DNA from 3 places in the Phytobacter sp. V91 genome. Region 1 is predicted to be linked to each of the others. Evidence: predicted binding sites of a transcription regulator. Region 1 holds the regulator's gene; each other region holds the start of a gene.
The links. Region 1 encodes PurR, which represses purine synthesis genes. Its sites were predicted from a motif close to CANGCAAACGTTTGCNTG; they were not measured.
Positions count from the first base shown of each region.

Region 2: the regulator PurR is predicted to act here: its motif matches at 3,833-3,850, upstream of ACSZO4_RS12930 (nucleobase:cation symporter-2 family protein).
Region 3: the regulator PurR is predicted to act here: its motif matches at 2,820-2,837, upstream of pyrD (quinone-dependent dihydroorotate dehydrogenase).

Region 1 is NZ_CBFFRJ010000048.1:23,148-29,620, reverse strand. Features, by position in the region: gene punC (purine nucleoside transporter PunC) at 1-210, opposite strand, end outside; gene punR (DNA-binding transcriptional activator PunR) at 323-1,234, shown strand; gene purR (HTH-type transcriptional repressor PurR) at 1,255-2,280, opposite strand; gene ACSZO4_RS12015 (YnhF family membrane protein) at 2,579-2,668, shown strand; gene ACSZO4_RS12010 (MFS transporter) at 2,836-4,005, shown strand; gene sodB (superoxide dismutase [Fe]) at 4,039-4,620, opposite strand; gene ACSZO4_RS12000 (C40 family peptidase) at 4,741-5,586, opposite strand; gene grxD (monothiol glutaredoxin 4) at 5,927-6,274, shown strand.
Region 2 is NZ_CBFFRJ010000054.1:19,975-26,447, reverse strand. Features, by position in the region: gene spoT (bifunctional GTP diphosphokinase/guanosine-3',5'-bis pyrophosphate 3'-pyrophosphohydrolase) at 1-965, shown strand, start outside; gene trmH (tRNA (guanosine(18)-2'-O)-methyltransferase TrmH) at 970-1,656, shown strand; gene recG (ATP-dependent DNA helicase RecG) at 1,661-3,742, shown strand; gene ACSZO4_RS12930 (nucleobase:cation symporter-2 family protein) at 3,902-5,287, shown strand; gene ACSZO4_RS12925 (AsmA family protein) at 5,418-6,473, shown strand, end outside.
Region 3 is NZ_CBFFRJ010000055.1:6,140-12,612, forward strand. Features, by position in the region: gene pepN (aminopeptidase N) at 91-2,703, shown strand; gene pyrD (quinone-dependent dihydroorotate dehydrogenase) at 2,933-3,943, shown strand; gene zapC (cell division protein ZapC) at 4,113-4,655, shown strand; gene ACSZO4_RS13005 (YcbX family protein) at 4,652-5,761, opposite strand; gene rlmKL (bifunctional 23S rRNA (guanine(2069)-N(7))-methyltransferase RlmK/23S rRNA (guanine(2445)-N(2))-methyltransferase RlmL) at 5,861-6,473, shown strand, end outside.

The sequences.
Region 1 (6,473 bases):
GCGTCCGTAACGGTCCGATAAGGGGCCCCATACCAACTGGGCGACGGCAAAACCGGCGAGGAACAGGCTCAGGGTGGCGCTGACGGCGGCGGCGGAGGTGTTTAAGTCTTGCTGGATGTCAGCAAAAGCAGGCAAATACATATCGGTTGCGAGGAAGCCGAGTACGCTTAATCCCGCCAGCCAGACTAAAAATCCTTTTCCAGGTTGCATGGCAATATCTCTTTGTTGTGCAGGTGAACAGGGTGACGAGTCTAGGGAGTGAAACTTAGCTTGTGAAACGCTAATATTTGCGTACTGGTTTCAAATTTTTTGCAGGCACAATATGTGGTCAGAATATTCTCTTGAAGTGGTAGATGCGGTTGCGCGCAACGGAAGTTTCAGTGGCGCAGCGCAGGAGTTACACCGTGTACCCTCTGCTGTCAGCTACACCGTGCGACAACTGGAGGAGTGGCTGGCGGTAGAGCTTTTTCATCGTCGCCATCGTGACGTCGAACTTACCCCTGCCGGCGCACTGTTTTTAAAAGAAGGACGATCTGTTATCAAAAAAATGCAGGTCACCCGCCAGCAATGTCAGCAAATTGCCAATGGCTGGCGGGGCCAGCTGGCGATTGCGGTCGACAATATTGTTAAGCCTGAGCGTACCCGGCAAATGATTGTTGATTTTTATCGCCATTTTAGTGATGTGGAACTGCTGGTGTTCCAGGAAGTGTTCAATGGCGTGTGGGATGCGCTGGCTGATGGTCGCGTTGAGCTGGCTATCGGGGCAACGCAGGCTATTCCGGTGGGAGGGCGTTACACTTTCCGCGATATGGGCATGCTGAGCTGGAAATGTGTGGTTGCGCAACACCATCCGCTGGCGAGTCTCGACGGCCCACTGAGTGACGATACATTACGCAACTGGCCTTCACTGGTGCGGGAAGATACCTCGCGATCGTTACCCAAACGCATTACCTGGCTGCTGAACAATCAAAAGCGGGTCGTGGCCCCGGACTGGGAATCCTCGGCGGCCTGTCTCTCTGCCGGATTATGTGTGGGGATGGTTCCGGCGCATTTCGCGCGCCCGTGGCTTGACCGGGGAGAGTGGGTGGCGCTGGAGCTGGAAAATCCGTTCCCGGATGCGGCCTGCTGCCTGACATGGCAACAAAATGACGCCTCACCTGCGCTGAACTGGTTACTCAGCTACCTGGGGGACAGTGAAACACTGAACCGGGAGTGGCTGTGGGAGCAGGATTGACCTGCTCCCGGGAAAGCAGATTAACGGCGATAGTCGCGGAAAGGGCCATCAGCCACGGAACGACGTTCAATCAGCCGCGGGTGGACTTCGATGGACTGCGACACTTCGCGTTTGTTCACGATACGGTCAAGCAGCATATTGAATGCGGTCTCCCCCAGCGAATCCTTCGGCTGGTGGATGGTGGTCAGCGCCGGGGTAAAGAAGCGGGAGTTGCGCACGTTATCGTAGCCGATCAGCGAAATGTCCTGCGGCACGCGCAGCCCCATCTCATCCGCGGCGCACAGTGCCCCCATCGCCATAATATCGCCGCCGCAGAAGATAGCGGTCGGACGCGGCGATTGCGCCAGGATCTGTTGCATCGCGCGGTAACCGGACTCAGGTTCAAAATCACCCTGCACAATCCAGTTTTCCGGGACGCTGATATGCGCCTCGTCCATGGCCTTCATAAAACCGGCCAGGCGACCCGCGCCGGTGTTACGCTCCAGCGCGCCGGGGATAACGCCAATATCGCGGTGACCGCGCTCGACCAGATAGCGCCCGGCCATATAGCCGCCTTCAAACGCGTTATCGATAACGGTGTCGGTAAAGTCAGCTTTCGCTTCACCCCAGTCCATAACCACCATCGGAATATGGCGATACTCTTCGAGCATATTGAGCAGTGATTCCGGGTATTCGGAACACATCACCAGCAGGCCGTCGACGCGTTTTTGCGCCATCATCGACAGGTAAGCGCCTTGTTTTTCAAAATTGTTCCAGGCATTGCCCAGAATCAGGGTGTAACCCTTCTGAAAACAGTTTTTCTCAACGGCTTCAATGATCTCGGCAAAGTAGGCCGCTTCACTGCTGGTCGCCAGCAGACCAATGGATTTGGTGTGATTCACCTTGAGGCTACGGGCGACGGCGCTCGGCGAATAATGAAGCTCTTTGATTGCCGCCCACACAGCGTTACGCGTCTCTTCAGCCACGAAACGCGTCTTGTTAATTACATGTGATACGGTTGTGGTGGAAACGTTTGCTCGCTTCGCTACGTCTTTGATCGTTGCCATCAGATGTCACTCCATGCCATATCATAAGCTCCTGAAAATACTTAAGGTAAACGTTTGCCTTACTTCACCCTTTGCCCGCGCGAGGGACTGTATTACGCCGGGAAAAAGACACTGGACGTCAGGAGGGGAGTCAATGGCCGGTACGCTAATAAATTTAGCGTCGAATTTTGTCTTATCTTGACCAAAAGGGGAAGTGCTAAAACGTATATCAATCTAATTCCTGCAAGATTTTTACGTTTATTTATGCAAAAATGCGCTATCTCACTTTTTGTGGGGAATTAGAAAAGGAGAAAAATTGATGAGTACCGACCTGAAGTTTTCTTTAATGACCACCGTAATCGTGCTTGCCGTGATCGTGGCGGGTGCAATGACTGCTGCTCTGAATTGATTGACCACGAGGGAGGCACCTCTCCCTCGACGTTTCCCCCCATTATTCTCTTTCCGGCAATAGTCTTTTCTCATATCGCTAACCGCTGTTTTTTGTGATTTATGTCATACTTTTCTCTTCTGCGAGGCTGTCGGCTAACGACACCGCATTTCCGGAGTTAATAAATCATGAAAATCAATTTCCCACTGCTTGCCCTGGCTGTCAGCGCGTTTGGTATCGGCACCACTGAGTTCTCGCCAATGGGATTACTGCCCGTGATTGCGCGCGGCGTCGATGTCTCCATTCCCGCCGCCGGGATGCTGATCAGCGCCTATGCCATTGGGGTCATGGTGGGGGCGCCGTTAATGACGTTGCTGCTTTCACATCGCGCCAGACGTAATGCGCTTATCTTTTTAATGGCCATCTTTACCCTCGGGAATGTGCTGTCAGCCATCGCTCCCGACTACACCACCCTGATGCTGTCGCGCATTATCACCAGCCTCAATCACGGAGCGTTTTTTGGCCTGGGTTCGGTTGTGGCGGCAAGCGTGGTTGCAAAAGAGAAGCAGGCCAGTGCGGTTGCAACCATGTTTATGGGACTGACCATCGCCAATATTGGCGGAGTGCCCGCTGCAACCTGGCTTGGTGAAACCATTGGCTGGCGGATGTCCTTCCTGGCGACTGCCGGTCTTGGCGTGATTGCAATGGTAAGTCTGTATCTCTCCCTGCCAAAAGGCAGTGCCGGGGAGAAACCCGATGTACGCAAAGAACTGACCGTTCTGATGCGCCCGCAGGTCGTCTCTGCCCTGTTAACCACCGTTCTTGGCGCCGGAGCGATGTTTACGCTCTATACCTATATCTCACCGGTACTGCATGACATTGCTGATGCTGGTCCGGCATTTATTACCGCCATGCTGGTGCTGATTGGCGTGGGCTTCTCTTTGGGCAATTACCTCGGCGGCAAACTGGCGGACCGCTCGGTGACCGGTACACTGAAAGGCTTTTTACTGCTGCTTATCGCAATTATGCTGGCGATCCCCTGGCTTGCACGCAATGAGGTGGGGGCAGCAATCAGTATGGTTGTCTGGGGCGCGGCGACCTTTGCGATAGTGCCGCCGTTGCAAATGCGCGTGATGCGGGTCGCTCATGAAGCGCCAGGGCTTTCATCCTCAGTGAATATCGGGGCTTTCAACTTAGGTAATGCGCTGGGCGCGGCGGCGGGTGGGGCAGTGCTTTCCGCAGGTCTGGGGTATGCTTTTGTCCCGCTGACTGGCGCTTTCATTGCTGCAATGGCATTGCTGCTGGTGCTTCTCTCCGGGCGTCAGTCGGCAAAGCCCGTGTGCTCTGTCGCTGAGTAAGACAAAAAGCAGGAGGGTTTCCCCTCCTGCATCTTATGCGGCGAGATTTTTCGCCACAAAATCCCAGTTTACCAGTGCCCAGAAATGTTCCAGATAAACCGGGCGCGCATTGCGGTAGTCAATGTAATAGGCATGTTCCCAGACATCGACCGTCAACAGCGGCGTTGCGCCGCTGGTTAGCGGTGTTCCGGCATTTGACGTCGAGACAATTGCCAGTTTGCCATCCGCGTTTTTTACCAACCACGTCCAGCCGGAGCCGAAATTTTTCAGCGCCGCATCAGTGAACTGCGCTTTGAAATCAGTAAAACTGCCAAAGGCGTCAGTGATGGCCGCAGCTAACACGCCTGAAGGCTCGCCTCCGGCATTCGGTGCCAGGCACTGCCAGTAAAATGAGTGGTTCCATACCTGAGCGGCATTATTAAACACGCCACCTTCCGACTGCTGAATAATCTCTTCCAGCGTCTTGCCCTCAAGCGGCGTGTCTTTCAGCAGATTGTTCAGGTTAGTCACGTAGGTTTGATGATGCTTGCCATAGTGGAACTCCAGGGTTTCCGCGGAAATATGCGGTACCAGAGCGTCTTTTGCATACGGTAATACAGGTAGTTCGAACGACATTGCTTCACTCCTTATAATTTTATGCATTCAATAACCACATTGAACGCAAGGGAATGGTAGCAAATCGAAACCGGTGGCAAAAGAGGGAGTTACCTGCCGCAGATGCGGCAGGCAGAGGAACTAACGAATGGTTTTGGGGTTCACAACACGGCGGGCGCCGACGTAATGACGCTGCCAGTAGTCTTCGCTTAAAGAGGTTATCTGAATATCCTGACCGCTACGTGGAGACTGGATGAATTTGCCGTTGCCGACATACACACCCACATGGTCAGCCGTACCGCGTCCCTGAGTACGGAAAAAAACCAGGTCGCCGCTTTCCAGTTCCGCAACATTGACCGGAGAGGCATCACGCAGGTGATACATTTCGTTTGCCGTGCGGGGAATGCGGAATTTCACGAGATCTTTATACGCGTAGTACACCAGGCCACTGCAATCAAAACCGGTCATCGGAGAGGTGCCGCCCCAGTGATAAGGCTTGCCAATCTGATTCATCAGTTTTGACATTGCGGTTTTCTGGATCTTCTGGATACGAACTTTATGTGCTTCTGAAATCGTCAGCGGTTTACCATTTTTTACTTTTACACAACTCGCTTTATGGCCTTTACGTTTTGTGCATGTTTCCGTCATAGCAACCACGGTTGCGGGTGTCTTGCTGGATTTACTATGGCGGGAGGTGTTCTTGCTGATTTTAGTGCTGGTGGTTTTTTTGCTGGCGGTCGACGTTTTGGTTATCGCCGTCGCTTTTTGAGTTTTGCTTTTTACTGCTGCCTTAGAGGCGGTGCCACTGCTTTTCTTTGATGTTTTTTCTGTCGTGCTGGTTTTCTTACGTTCGGATGTTTTCACCTGATGCGTCTTCTGCACAGCCGAGCCTCGCGTCTGCCCGGAAGCATTCGCAAGAGGTGTGAAGGTGAGCGTTGTGAATAACAAAGCACAGAGCGTGATCGAAGCTGTATTAATTCGCGCCACTGAGCAATCCCCTGAATAAGTGCATGCATTCAATAATGCTTGCGTATGATTTAGAACCGGGTCGATTCTAATCTATAAAAAGCAGAAAAGTTAATAGGGTTTTTGCATCTAAGCTCTGTTTCGTTAGCAAGCGCAAAAAAAATCACCAGTTATGAGAGGAAGAAGGTCAATTGTTGAACTATCACGGGGTGGTGATGTGCTGATAAGTACTATTCTGAATGAATCTTTTGCTGACAGACGATAAAATAATGAGTGGTGAACAAAATGTTATTTTCTGTTGCTTGCCTGAACCGTTACAATGACAGGTATCTGCCGAGAAGAAGTTGAAGGAAGCAAGACAATGAGCACTACCCTTGAAAAAATCCAGACCCAAATCGCTGAGAACCCGATCCTGCTGTATATGAAAGGTTCCCCGAAGCTGCCTAGCTGCGGTTTCTCCGCGCAGGCTGTCCAGGCGCTGTCTGCCTGTGGCGAACGCTTCGCTTACGTCGACATCCTGCAAAACCCGGATATCCGTGCTGAGCTGCCGAAATACGCGAACTGGCCGACTTTCCCGCAGCTGTGGGTTGACGGTGAACTGGTTGGCGGTTGCGACATCATCATCGAGATGTATCAGCGCGGCGAATTGCAGCCACTGATCAAAGAAACTGCGGCGAAGTACAAATCTGAAGAGCCGGGCGCCGAGTAATCTCTTCGCGCTAAAAAAGTGCCCTGCAAATGGTAATGCCTGTCAGGTCATTGACAGGCATTTTTTTCCAGGCGCTATCATATTTATGGGGATTTCTTGTGCACTTGCAGGAAAGCCCTTTCTTTTATTGCTGGCCATTACACTCATCCTGCCGGCGTCCTCCATACTTTCCTGAATTTCTGCACCCTTGTTCCCGCCA
Region 2 (6,473 bases), on a different contig from region 1:
AGATTTATGTTTTCACCCCGGAAGGCCGCATTGTCGAACTGCCTGCAGGTGCTACGCCGGTTGACTTCGCTTATGCGGTGCATACCGACATCGGTCACGCCTGCGTGGGCGCCCGCGTTGACCGTCAGCCGTACCCGCTGTCGCAGTCTCTTGCCAGCGGCCAGACGGTAGAAATCATTACCGCACCGGGCGCACGTCCGAATGCGGCCTGGCTCAATTTTGTGGTCAGCTCCAGAGCGCGCGCCAAAATCCGTCAGTTACTGAAAAACCTGAAGCGTGATGACTCCGTCAGCCTTGGCCGCCGTCTGCTCAATCACGCTCTCGGCGGCAGCCGTAAACTGGCCGAGATCCCGCAGGAACATATTCAGCATGAGCTGGACCGCATGAAGCTGGCGTCACTTGACGATCTGCTGGCAGAAATCGGTCTGGGCAATGCGATGAGCGTGGTGGTGGCGAAAAACCTGCAACAGGGTGATGCCACGGTGGCAACGCCGGTAACCACCAGCACCGGCGGCGGCGGCGGACATCTGCCAATCAAAGGCGCCGATGGCGTGCTGATCACCTTCGCCAAATGTTGTCGCCCTATTCCTGGTGACCCGATCGTGGCGCATGTCAGCCCCGGTAAAGGGCTGGTTATCCATCATGAATCCTGCCGTAATATTCGTGGCTATCAGAAAGAGCCAGAGAAATTTATGGCGGTGGAGTGGGACAAAGACACCGCGCAGGAATTTATCACCGAAATCCGGGTGGATATGTTCAACCATCAGGGTGCGCTGGCAAATCTGACGGCAGCCATCAACACCGCGTCATCCAATATTCAAAGCCTGAATACGGAAGAGAAAGACGGTCGCGTTTACAGCGCCTATATCCGTCTGACGTCACGCGATCGCGTACATCTGGCAAACATCATGCGCAAAATCCGTGTTATGCCGGATGTGATTAAAGTCACCCGTAACCGAAACTAGCACGATGAGCCCTGAACGTTACGCGCGAATCCGTGAAATGCTCGCCAGGCGTCAACCGGACCTGACCGTATGTATGGAGCAGGTCCATAAACCCCATAACGTTTCCGCGATTATCCGCACCGCTGACGCCGTGGGCGTCCATGAAGTGCATGCCGTCTGGGCGGGCGCCACGCTGCGTCCCATGGCTTCTGCCGCTGGTAGCAACAGTTGGGTGACGGTGAAAACCCACACCACCATTGGTGATGCGGTTGGCCATCTGAAAAGCAGCGGGATGCAGATCCTCGCGACACACCTTTCCGCCAAAGCCGTTGATTTCCGCGAAATCGACTACACCCGCCCAACCTGCATTTTAATGGGCCAGGAAAAAACCGGGATCACCGGGCAAGCTCTGGCACTCGCCGATCAGGATATTGTTATCCCGATGATCGGTATGGTGCAGTCACTGAACGTCTCCGTCGCCTCGGCTCTTATCCTCTATGAAGCCCAGAAACAGCGCCAGAATGCTGGAATGTACCAGCGTAAAAACTGCATGCTGCCGGACGAAGAGCAGCAGCGCCTGTTGTTTGAAGGCGGCTATCCGGTGCTGGCCAGAGTGGCGAAAAACAAAGGGCTGCCCAGACCTTATATAAATGATCTGGGTGAAGTCGAAGCCGATCCAGCCTGGTGGGCCACTATGCAGGCATCAGCGTAAGATGATAAATGCCAGGCTGCTGGATGCTGTCCCCCTTAACACCCTCACCGGTGTCGGCGCCGCTCAGGCCAGTAAGCTTGCAAAAATAGGCCTGCACACCGTGCAGGATCTGCTGTTACATCTGCCGCTGCGTTACGAAGACCGCACCCAGCTTTACCCCATTGCCGACCTGCTGCCGGGCATATACGCCACGGTGGAAGGCGAAGTGCTGAACTGCAATATCACCTTTGGCGGGCGCCGGATGATGACCTGCCAGATAAGCGATGGTTCCGGCATCCTCACCATGCGTTTCTTCAACTTCAACGCGGCGATGAAAAACAGCCTGGCGACCGGACGTCGCGTACTGGCCTACGGTGAAGCAAAGCGCGGGAAATATGGCGCGGAGATGATCCACCCGGAATACCGCGTACAGGGCGATCTCAGTACGCCAGAATTACAAGAAACCTTAACGCCGGTTTACCCCACCACCGAAGGGGTAAAACAGGCGACGTTGCGCAAACTCACCGATCAGGCGCTGGATTTACTCGATACCTGCGCCATCGCGGAGCTGTTGCCGCCGGAGCTGGCGCAGGGTCTGATGTCCCTGCCAGAAGCCTTGCGCACGCTACATCGCCCGCCGCCGTCTCTCCAGCTTGCCGACCTGGAAACCGGGCAGCATCCGGCACAGCGGCGTTTGATTCTGGAAGAGCTGCTGGCGCATAACCTCAGCATGCTGGCCGTGCGTGCGGGCGCCCAGCGTTATCATGCCAAACCGCTGGGGGCGAAAGACGCCCTTAAAAACAATCTGCTGGCCTCGCTGCCGTTCAAGCCCACCGGGGCACAGGCGCGGGTAGTAGCGGAAATCGAGCGTGATATGGCGCTCGACGTACCGATGATGCGTTTAGTCCAGGGAGATGTCGGCTCGGGTAAAACCCTGGTCGCAGCACTTGCGGCACTGCGCGCGATTGCCAACGGCAATCAGGTGGCGCTGATGGCCCCAACCGAACTGCTGGCTGAACAGCACGCCAACAACTTCCGCAGCTGGTTTGCGCCGCTGGGCGTCGAAGTGGGCTGGCTGGCGGGTAAGCAAAAGGGGAAAGCACGACTGGCGCAGCAGGAGGCGATTGCCAGCGGCCAGGTACAGATGGTGGTGGGTACCCACGCTATCTTCCAGGAACAGGTGCAGTTTAGCGGCCTCGCGCTGGTGATTATCGACGAACAGCACCGTTTTGGCGTCCACCAGCGTCTGGCGCTGCGGGAAAAAGGTCAGCAGCAGGGCTTCCACCCGCACCAGTTAATCATGACCGCCACCCCAATCCCACGTACTCTGGCGATGACCGCTTATGCCGATCTCGATACCTCGGTGATTGATGAGATGCCGCCGGGCAGAACCCCCGTCACCACCGTCGCGATACCGGATACCCGTCGCAGCGACATCATTAACCGCGTGCGCCATGCCTGCACCGAAGAAAGCCGTCAGGCCTACTGGGTCTGTACGCTGATTGAAGAGTCAGAGCTGCTCGAAGCTCAGGCCGCAGAAGCCACATGGGAAGAGCTGAAACTGGCGCTGCCAGAGCTGAATATCGGCCTGGTGCATGGCCGCATGAAGCCGGCAGAAAAACAGGCGGTGATGCAGGCCTTCAAGCAGGGCGACCTGCACCTGTTGATTGCCACCACCGTTATCGAAGTGGGCGTGGATGTGCCCAACGCCAGCCTGATGATTATCGAAAACCCGGAGCGTCTGGGTCTTGCGCAACTGCACCAGCTGCGGGGCCGCGTCGGGCGCGGTGCGGTGGCATCGCACTGCGTGCTGCTCTATAAATCGCCCCTGTCAAAGACCGCGCAAATGCGCCTGCAGGTACTGCGCGACAGCAACGACGGTTTCGTGATTGCGCAAAAAGATCTGGAAATTCGCGGCCCGGGCGAACTGCTCGGTACCCGTCAGACTGGCAATGCGGAGTTCAAAGTGGCGGACCTGCTGCGCGACCAGGGGATGATCCCCGAAGTGCAACGCCTTGCCCGCCATATTCATGAACGCTATCCACAACAGGCGCAGGCCCTGATTGAACGCTGGATGCCGGAAACCGAGCGTTATTCAAACGCCTGATTTTACTTCCTTTAATTTGCTCATCGGCACAGATGCCTTAGAACCCGATTCACCGCCTTCAACATTCTTTATAAAACTAATGTTTATTGATTAGCAACCGTTTGCTTTTACCAAACAGTCCGCTAAAATCTCCGCTTTTCCATCAGGGGATTGTTTGCGATGTCCGTTAACACCATCGAGTCCGAAAATGCGCAAACGGTTGCGCACACCCAACCCAGCGAACTGATCTATCGCCTGGAAGACCGCCCGCCCATGGCGCAGACCATCTTTGCCGCGCTGCAACATCTGCTGGCCATGTTTGTGGGCGTGATTACGCCGGGTCTGTTGATCTGCCAGGCGCTGGGTTTACCGGCTCAGGATACGCAGCACATTATCAGCATGTCGCTGTTCGCCTCCGGCGTGGCATCAATTATCCAGATTAAAGCCTGGGGTCCGGTCGGATCCGGTCTGCTCTCTATACAGGGCACCAGCTTTAACTTTGTTGCGCCGCTGATTATGGGCGGTACAGCCCTGAAAACCGGCGGTGCCGATGTGCCGACAATGATGGCAGCCCTGTTCGGTTCCCTGATGCTGGCAAGCTGCACTGAGATGGTTATCTCCCGTATCCTGCCCTTTGCCCGCCGGGTGATTACGCCGCTGGTTTCAGGCGTGGTGGTGATGATTATCGGCCTGTCGCTGATTCAGGTTGGCCTGACGTCGGTCGGCGGCGGCTTTGGCGCAATGGCGAACAACACCTTCGGTGCGCCGAAAAACCTGCTGCTGGCAGGGATTGTTCTCGCGATAATCATTCTGCTTAACCGTCAGCGTAACCCTTACCTGCGTATCGCCTCTCTGGTGATTGCGATGGCGGTAGGTTATGTGGTGGCAATGATGATGGGTATGCTCCCGGCCTATAATGCGCCGTCCAGCGCCTTTATGATCCCGACTCCGCTGTACTACGGCCTGAGCATCGACTGGAGCCTGCTGCTGCCGCTGATGCTGGTCTTTATGATTACCTCGCTGGAAACCATTGGCGATATTACCGCCACCTCCGACGTCTCCGAACAGCCCGTCTCCGGCCCGCTGTATATGAAACGTCTGAAAGGCGGCGTGCTGGCTAACGGCCTCAACTCCTTTGTTTCCGCCGTGTTCAACACCTTCCCGAACTCCTGTTTTGGTCAGAACAACGGGGTGATTCAGTTGACCGGCGTCGCCAGCCGTTACGTCGGCTTCTTCGTTGCCGTGATGCTGATGGTGATGGGTCTGTTCCCGGCGGTGGCGGCCTTCGTACAACAGTTGCCTGAGCCGGTGCTTGGCGGCGCAACACTTGTGATGTTCGGTACTATTGCCGCCTCCGGCGTGCGTATCGTTTCCCGCGAGCCGCTGAACCGCCGCGCGATCATGATTATCGCCCTGTCGCTGGCCGTTGGCCTGGGCGTTTCCCAGCAACCGCTGATCCTGCAGTTTGCCCCTGACTGGCTGAAAAACCTGCTCTCCTCCGGCATCGCCGCAGGCGGGATCACCGCTATCGTGCTGAACCTGGTTTTCCCGGTCGATAAGAAGTAACACGCCTTGAGGCAACGGGCCTTTCCGTTGCCTCAGTCACCTGTCTGTAACGCTCTTTCACCAATCGAGTCTTGAGGATTGCGCACAAATCGTGCATAACTCCTGTATTGGCATTCGAGGGTGGAAGATCATGAAATTTATTGGAAAGCTGCTTCTTTTCGTCGTTATCGTCCTGCTGGTCGCACTGGTGGCCTGTTATTTGCTGCTGAAAACCCAATGGGGCGCAACGCAGGTCAGTAACTGGGTCAACAAGAACAGCGATTACCACCTCACCTTCGACGCAATAGAAAACAGGCTCTCCTCCCCTTCCCATGTGCTGTTACGCAACGTCAACTTTGGTCGCAAAGGGCAGCCCGCAACCCTGGTGGCAAAAAGCGTCGATATCGGCCTGAGCAGTCGTCAACTCACTGACCCACTGCATACCGACACCATTCTGCTGCGCGACGGTACGCTGAATCTCTCTGCGGCCACCGCCCCTCTGCCTTTCCAGGCCGACCGTCTGCAACTGCACAATATGGCTTTTAACAGCCCGGCGACCGGCTGGGATTTGAGCGCCCAACGCGTCACGGGCGGCGTCAGCCCCTGGCGACCGATTGCCGGGAACGTGCTGGGAGATCAGGCGCAAATCCAGATGAGCGCCGGTTCGATGACCCTCAACGGCGTGCCTGCCAGCAATGTGTTGATTCAGGGCAGTATCGACAAAGACAGCGTCACGCTGACCACCATAGGCGCCGATATGGCCCGTGGTTCGCTCACCGGAAACGCCCGCCGTAATGCCGACGGCGGCTGGGTCGTCGACAACCTGCGCCTGAACGATATTCGCCTGCAAAGCGACAAATCCCTGACCGACTTCTTTGCGCCGCTCACCACTCTGCCGTCGTTGCAAATCGGGCGGCTGGATGTCACCGATGCGCGCCTGCAGGGGCCAGAGTGGGCCGTCACTGACCTTGATCTCAGCCTGCGCAACCTGACGCTCACCAAAGGCGACTGGCACACCGATGACGGCCAGCTGTCGATGAATGCCAACGAGTTTATCTATGGTTCGCTGCATTTCTTCGACCCGATTATGAATGCCGAATTTACGCCGCAGGGCATCGCCGTCCAGCAGTTTACGACGCGCTGGGAAAACGGCATGGTGCGTACTTCCGGTTACTGGGCGCGTAACGGCAAGGCACTGGTACTTAAC
Region 3 (6,473 bases), on a different contig from region 1:
CGTCGGAAAAGTTGAACATTCTGCGTGGCGAGATGAAGGCAACAAGAATAGACTGGAGACGTAACCAACAGAAGATGCTAAAGGTTTTTTATGACACAACAGCCACAAGCCAAATACCGCCACGACTACCGTGCGCCGGATTACCTGATTAGCGATATTGACTTGACCTTTGACCTGGATGCCGCAAAAACCGTTGTCACTGCGCTAAGTTCTGTATCACGCAATAACGCCTCCGCCGTGCCACTGCGCCTGGATGGCGAAGACCTGACGCTCGTTTCTGTTCATGTTAATGACCAGCCGTGGACGCACTATAAAGAAGAAGATAACCAACTGGTCATCGACAATCTGCCAGAGCATTTTACGCTGCGGATTGTGAATGAAATCAGCCCGGCGGCCAACACCGCGCTGGAAGGCCTCTACAAATCGGGCGAGGCGCTCTGTACCCAGTGTGAAGCTGAAGGTTTCCGCCATATTACCTGGTATCTTGATCGCCCGGACGTGCTGGCGCGCTTTACAACGACAATCATTGCTGACAAAGCAGAGTATCCGTTCCTGCTTTCTAACGGCAACCGTGTTTCTCAGGGCGAACTGGATAATGGCCGCCACTGGATGAAATGGGAAGATCCTTTCCCGAAACCTTGCTATCTGTTTGCCCTGGTAGCCGGTGACTTCGATGTGCTGCGCGATACGTTCACCACCCATTCCGGGCGTGAAGTGGCGCTGGAACTGTACGTTGACCGTGGCAATCTCGATCGTGCGCCATGGGCCATGACCTCGCTGAAAAACTCAATGAAGTGGGATGAACAGCGTTTTGGTCTCGAATACGATCTCGACATTTATATGATTGTGGCCGTCGACTTCTTCAATATGGGCGCGATGGAGAACAAAGGTCTTAACGTCTTTAACTCCAAATATGTGCTGGCCCGAACCGATACCGCGACTGATAAAGATTACCTCGATATCGAACGCGTCATCGGACATGAATATTTCCATAACTGGACCGGTAACCGCGTGACCTGCCGGGACTGGTTCCAGCTCAGCCTGAAAGAGGGCCTGACGGTGTTCCGCGATCAGGAGTTCAGCTCCGACCTCGGCTCCCGCGCAGTTAATCGCATCAGCAATGTGCGTACCATGCGTGGGATGCAGTTTGCGGAAGACGCCAGCCCGATGGCCCATCCGATCCGCCCGGATAAAGTCATCGAGATGAACAACTTCTACACGCTGACGGTGTATGAAAAAGGTGCGGAAGTGATCCGCATGCTGCACACCCTGCTTGGTGAAGATAACTTCCTGCAAGGAATGCAACGCTATTTCGAACGTCACGACGGCAGCGCGGCAACCTGTGATGACTTTGTGCAGGCGATGGAAGATGCATCCAATATCGATCTCTCCCATTTCCGTCGCTGGTACAGCCAGGCCGGTACGCCGGTTGTGACCGTGCACGATGACTACAATCCGGCAACCGAGCAGTACAGGTTAACCATCAGCCAGCGCACGCCGGCAACCGCCGAGCAGCAGGAAAAACATCCACTGCATATCCCGTTCGACATTGAGCTTTACGACAATGAAGGGAAGGTTATCCCGCTGCAAAAAGACGGACACCCGGTACATCATGTGTTGAACGTGACCCAGGCGGAGCAGACTTTTGTTTTTGATAACGTTTACTTCCAGCCTGTGCCATCACTGCTGCGTGAATTCTCCGCACCGGTCAAACTGGAATATAAATGGAGCGATCAGCAGCTGACGTTCCTGATGCGTCATGCCAGCAACGATTTTTCCCGCTGGGATGCCGCGCAAAGTCTGCTGGCAACCCATATCAAACTCAACGTTGCTCGTCAGCAGCAGGGCCAGCCATTGTCATTGCCGCTGCACGTCGCCGATGCTTTCCGCGCTATTTTGCTGGATGAGCACATTGATCCGGCGCTGGCGGCGGAGATCCTCACTCTGCCATCGGCCAATGAAATTGCCGAACTGTTTGAGATTATCGATCCGCTGGCGATTGCTGCGGTACGTGAAGCCCTTACCCGCACCCTGGCGAGCGAACTGGCCGATGAAGTGCTGGCGGTTTACAACGCCAATAAACTTGCGACTTATCGCGTTGAACATGCAGATATTGGCAAGCGCTCTCTGCGTAATACCTGCCTGCGTTATATTGCATTTGGCGATGCGCAACTGGCCGATAAACTGGTCAGCCAGCAATACCATAGTGCCGATAATATGACCGATGCCCTTGCTGCGCTCTCCGCGGCGGTAGCTGCGCAATTGCCGTGCCGCGACACGCTGATGCAGGAGTATGATGACAAATGGCATCATGACGGTCTGGTTATGGACAAGTGGTTAATTCTCCAGGCGACGAGCCCGGCGCCGACTGCACTGGAAACGGTACGTGGCTTGTTGCAGCACCGTTCTTTCACCCTCAGCAATCCTAACCGCGTGCGTTCTTTGATCGGGGCTTTTGCCGGCAGCAATCCGGCGGCATTCCATGCTGAAGACGGCAGCGGCTATCAGTTCCTGGTGGAGATGCTTACCGAACTTAACAGCCGTAACCCGCAGGTTGCATCACGACTTATTGAGCCGCTGATCCGCCTGAAACGCTACGATGTGAAACGTCAGGCGCTGATGCGCGCAGCACTTGAGCAACTGAAAGCGCTGGACAATCTCTCAGGCGATCTGTTCGAAAAAGTCAGTAAAGCACTGGCGTAATAAAAAGGCCGGGCGGTGGATTTTTGCCTGCCCGGCACGTTTTCAGCCCGTTTCCCCCCTCTCTGTCAGCATCCATTTGCTGAAAAACCGTTCAAAAATCTGCCATCCTCGGTCTGAAAGTAAACGTTTGCGCTGAATTGGCCTTTTTTTGCCGCAGGTCAATTCCATTTCATCGGCTGATCGAAGATAATACGCCCCCGGTTTGCACACCGGGAATCCAGGAGAGTTCATGTACTATCCCTTCGTTCGTAAAGCCCTTTTCCAGCTCGATCCTGAGCGCGCTCATGAATTTACATTTCAACAGTTACGCCGTGTATCGGGAACGCCGCTTGAAGCGCTTGTCCGTCAGCGTTTGCCGGAAAAACCAGTACAATGCATGGGGTTGACCTTCAAAAACCCGCTCGGTCTGGCTGCTGGACTTGATAAAAACGGTGAATGCATCGATGCGCTGGCCGCGATGGGGTTTGGCGCCATCGAAATCGGTACTGTTACGCCGCGACCACAGCCAGGCAATGATAAGCCGCGGATCTTCCGTCTGGTGGAAGCGGAAGGGTTGATCAACCGCATGGGCTTTAATAATCTCGGCGTTGATAACCTTGTCGAGAACGTAAAAAAAGCCCATTTTGATGGTGTACTGGGCATTAATATTGGCAAAAATAAAGATACGCCTGTCGAGCAGGGCAAAGATGACTATCTGATTTGTATGGAAAAAATCTATGCTTATGCGGGTTACATAGCCATTAATATTTCCTCGCCGAACACCCCAGGCCTGCGCACATTACAATATGGCGAAGCACTGGATTCATTGTTAAGTGCGATTAAAAATAAACAATCTGAGCTTCAGCAGATCCATCATAAATATGTGCCAGTGGCGGTGAAGATCGCGCCGGATCTTTCTGAGGAAGAATTGATCCAGGTGGCTGACAGTTTAGTTCGCCATAATATAGATGGCGTAATTGCAACCAATACGACCCTCGAAAGATCTCTCGTGCAGGGAATGAAACATTGCAATGAAACGGGTGGTTTAAGTGGCCGTCCACTGCAATTAAAAAGTACAGAGATTATTCGTCGCCTCTCGCTGGAATTAAATGGTCGTTTGCCGATTATTGGCGTCGGTGGCATTGATTCCGTTATCGCCGCGCGTGAGAAGCTGGAAGCCGGGGCGTCATTGGTGCAGATTTATTCTGGCTTTATTTTTAAAGGCCCGCCATTGATTAAAGAAATCGTTACTCACATCTAATCTTTTTCCTCTCTTTATCTCGCCAGGGCTTTATTTCGAGCCCTGGTTGATTTATATTCCCTCATTGTTGCTAAATTGTACATTTTAGTCTTTTCTTAATTCTGGCAATAAGTAAAACAGTAAAAAGGATGTAAGGATCAAGGGATGATAATGGGGAGGGGAGAGTAGTATGCGAATTAAGCCTGATGATAAATGGCGTTGGTTTTTTGATGATGAGCACGATCGTATGATGCTCGATTTAGCCAATGGCATGATATTCCGCTCCCGTTTTGCCAGAAAAATGCTTACCCCGGATGCATTTTCACCTTGCGGTTTTTGTGTGGATGATGCTGCCCTCTATTTTTCCTTCGACGAAAAATGCCGGGATTTGATGCTGACCGCTGAGCAGCGTGCCGAACTGGTGCTTAACGCGCTGGTGGCGATTCGCTTCCTGAAACCGCAAATGCCAAAAAGCTGGCACTTTTTAAGCCACAATACCCCCTGGTCTCCGGCGCCTGGAATGGCAGCCAGCGTTTGTTTAAGCGATACCGGTGAGAGCGTGAGCCTGCTGGTGGTGGAGTCTGGTGAAAACGCGGCACTGTGCCTGCTGGCCCAGCCTGGCGTGGTGATTGCCGGACGAACCATGCAACTCGGTGATGCCATCAAGATAATGAATGATCGGCTGAAACCGCAGCTTAACGCCGACAGTTTCAGCCTGGAGCAGGCGGTTTAACTTTCCAGCCGCAGTGCGGTCTTAGGCACACAGCTACAGCACAGAATCGACCCATCGGTACTGATAGCCGATTTTTTTAACGGGCTGACTTCACCTTCAACCAGCGTGATGCGGCAGCAGCCACAAAGGCCGGCCCGGCAAGAGTAAGGTACGCGGATCCCCTGATTCTCAAGTTGGTCGAGCAGGATTTGCTGGTTATTCCCGCGAAACTTTTGCCCTTCCCAGATAATGTCGACTTCGCCTTCCGTTTGCTGTTCCGGCTCCAGAGACTCTGCTGTCTTACCCGAACCATAAGGTCTGGCTGGTGCCCGGGTCAGAACCACCACTTCGTCGCCCACGCGAACCACGCCGCTATTACGGGCAATCAAATTCTGGCCGAAATCGACGTCGCCGTTGTCCAGCGCGGTACGAAAACTGGCCAGCGTGTTGAGCGGTTCGCCGGAGGGATGTTTTTGCCCACGTTCAGGGCTGATGGTGGTGAAAACGCAGCGGCTGCAAGGTTTTACTACATCGAACATCACCTCGCCGATGCGGATAACTTTCCAGCCGTCTTCTTCCCAGGCCTCTGTTCCTGTCACGACCAGGTTCGGACGAAACTGCTCCATGCTGACGCTGGCAGGGCAGCGGTTTTGCAGGTCACGTAGCGAGGCTTCGCTGGTCAGCAAAAAAGGAAAACCATCGGCGAATGAAAGTGGGACATCATCAAAGCGTTTAACCCGCCGCGTCGGCTGCTGCCCGACCCAGCGTAGCTGGACTTCACGGGCAAAAAATCCACTCAGCCAGAGATTGATCGCCTCCGGAGCTATCTGCGCGCTAAAGTGGTTTCCCCACACCTCGGTCGGTTCACCCTGCGGGGTGAAATCAGCGAAGCGAACGACGGCGCTGCTACCATCAGGCGCCGTCAGATGCAGACCATCCGGCAGGGGAGAAGGAATAAAGCGCACCATCTGTGGATACTGGCGTGCGGTAATAAATGTGCCATCCTTTTGCGTAACCATAAACACCCGGTCAAACGACAGGCCGCTGCTGTCGGCAAGTGCGTGTGTCAGGCCAATACCGCGCATGGATTTCACTGGATGGATATAAAGACGCGAGAGCGTTGCCACGCCATTTCCTTTATCGACGAAAATAAGCCCTCAACTTTATGACATGAACGCCAGATTGGCTATAATGCGCAACAATTTTCTTCAAAGTTAAGTGACCTTATGATTTCTCTGTTTGCCAGTACGGCCCGTGGGCTGGAAGAGCTGTTAAAAACTGAACTGGAAAACCTCGGCGCTGCAGAGTGCCAGGTGGTTCAGGGAGGCGTCCATTTCCATGGTGACACCCGGCTTGTCTATGCAAGTCTGATGTGGAGCCGCCTGGCCTCGCGCATAATGATGCCGCTCGGAGAGTGCAAGGTTTACAGTGACCTCGATCTCTATCTTGGCGTGCAGGCGATCAACTGGACGGAGATATTCAATACCGATTCCACCTTTGCCGTCCATTTTAGTGGCCTGAACGACGAGATCCGTAATAGCCAGTACGGCGCGTTGAAGGTAAAAGACGCCATTGTGGACAGCTTTACCCGTAAGAATTTACCGCGTCCAAACGTTGATCGTGAGCTGCCAGACCTGCGTATTAACGTCTGGCTGAATAAAGAAACTGCTCATATCTCGCTGGATTTGAGCGGTGAAGGGCTGCACCTGCGTGGCTACCGTGACCGCACTGGTATCGCGCCGATTAAAGAAAACCTTGCCGCGGCCATTGTTATGCGCTCTGGCTGGCAGCCGGGTACGCCGTTGCTCGACCCGATGTGCGGCTCTGGCACCTTGCTGA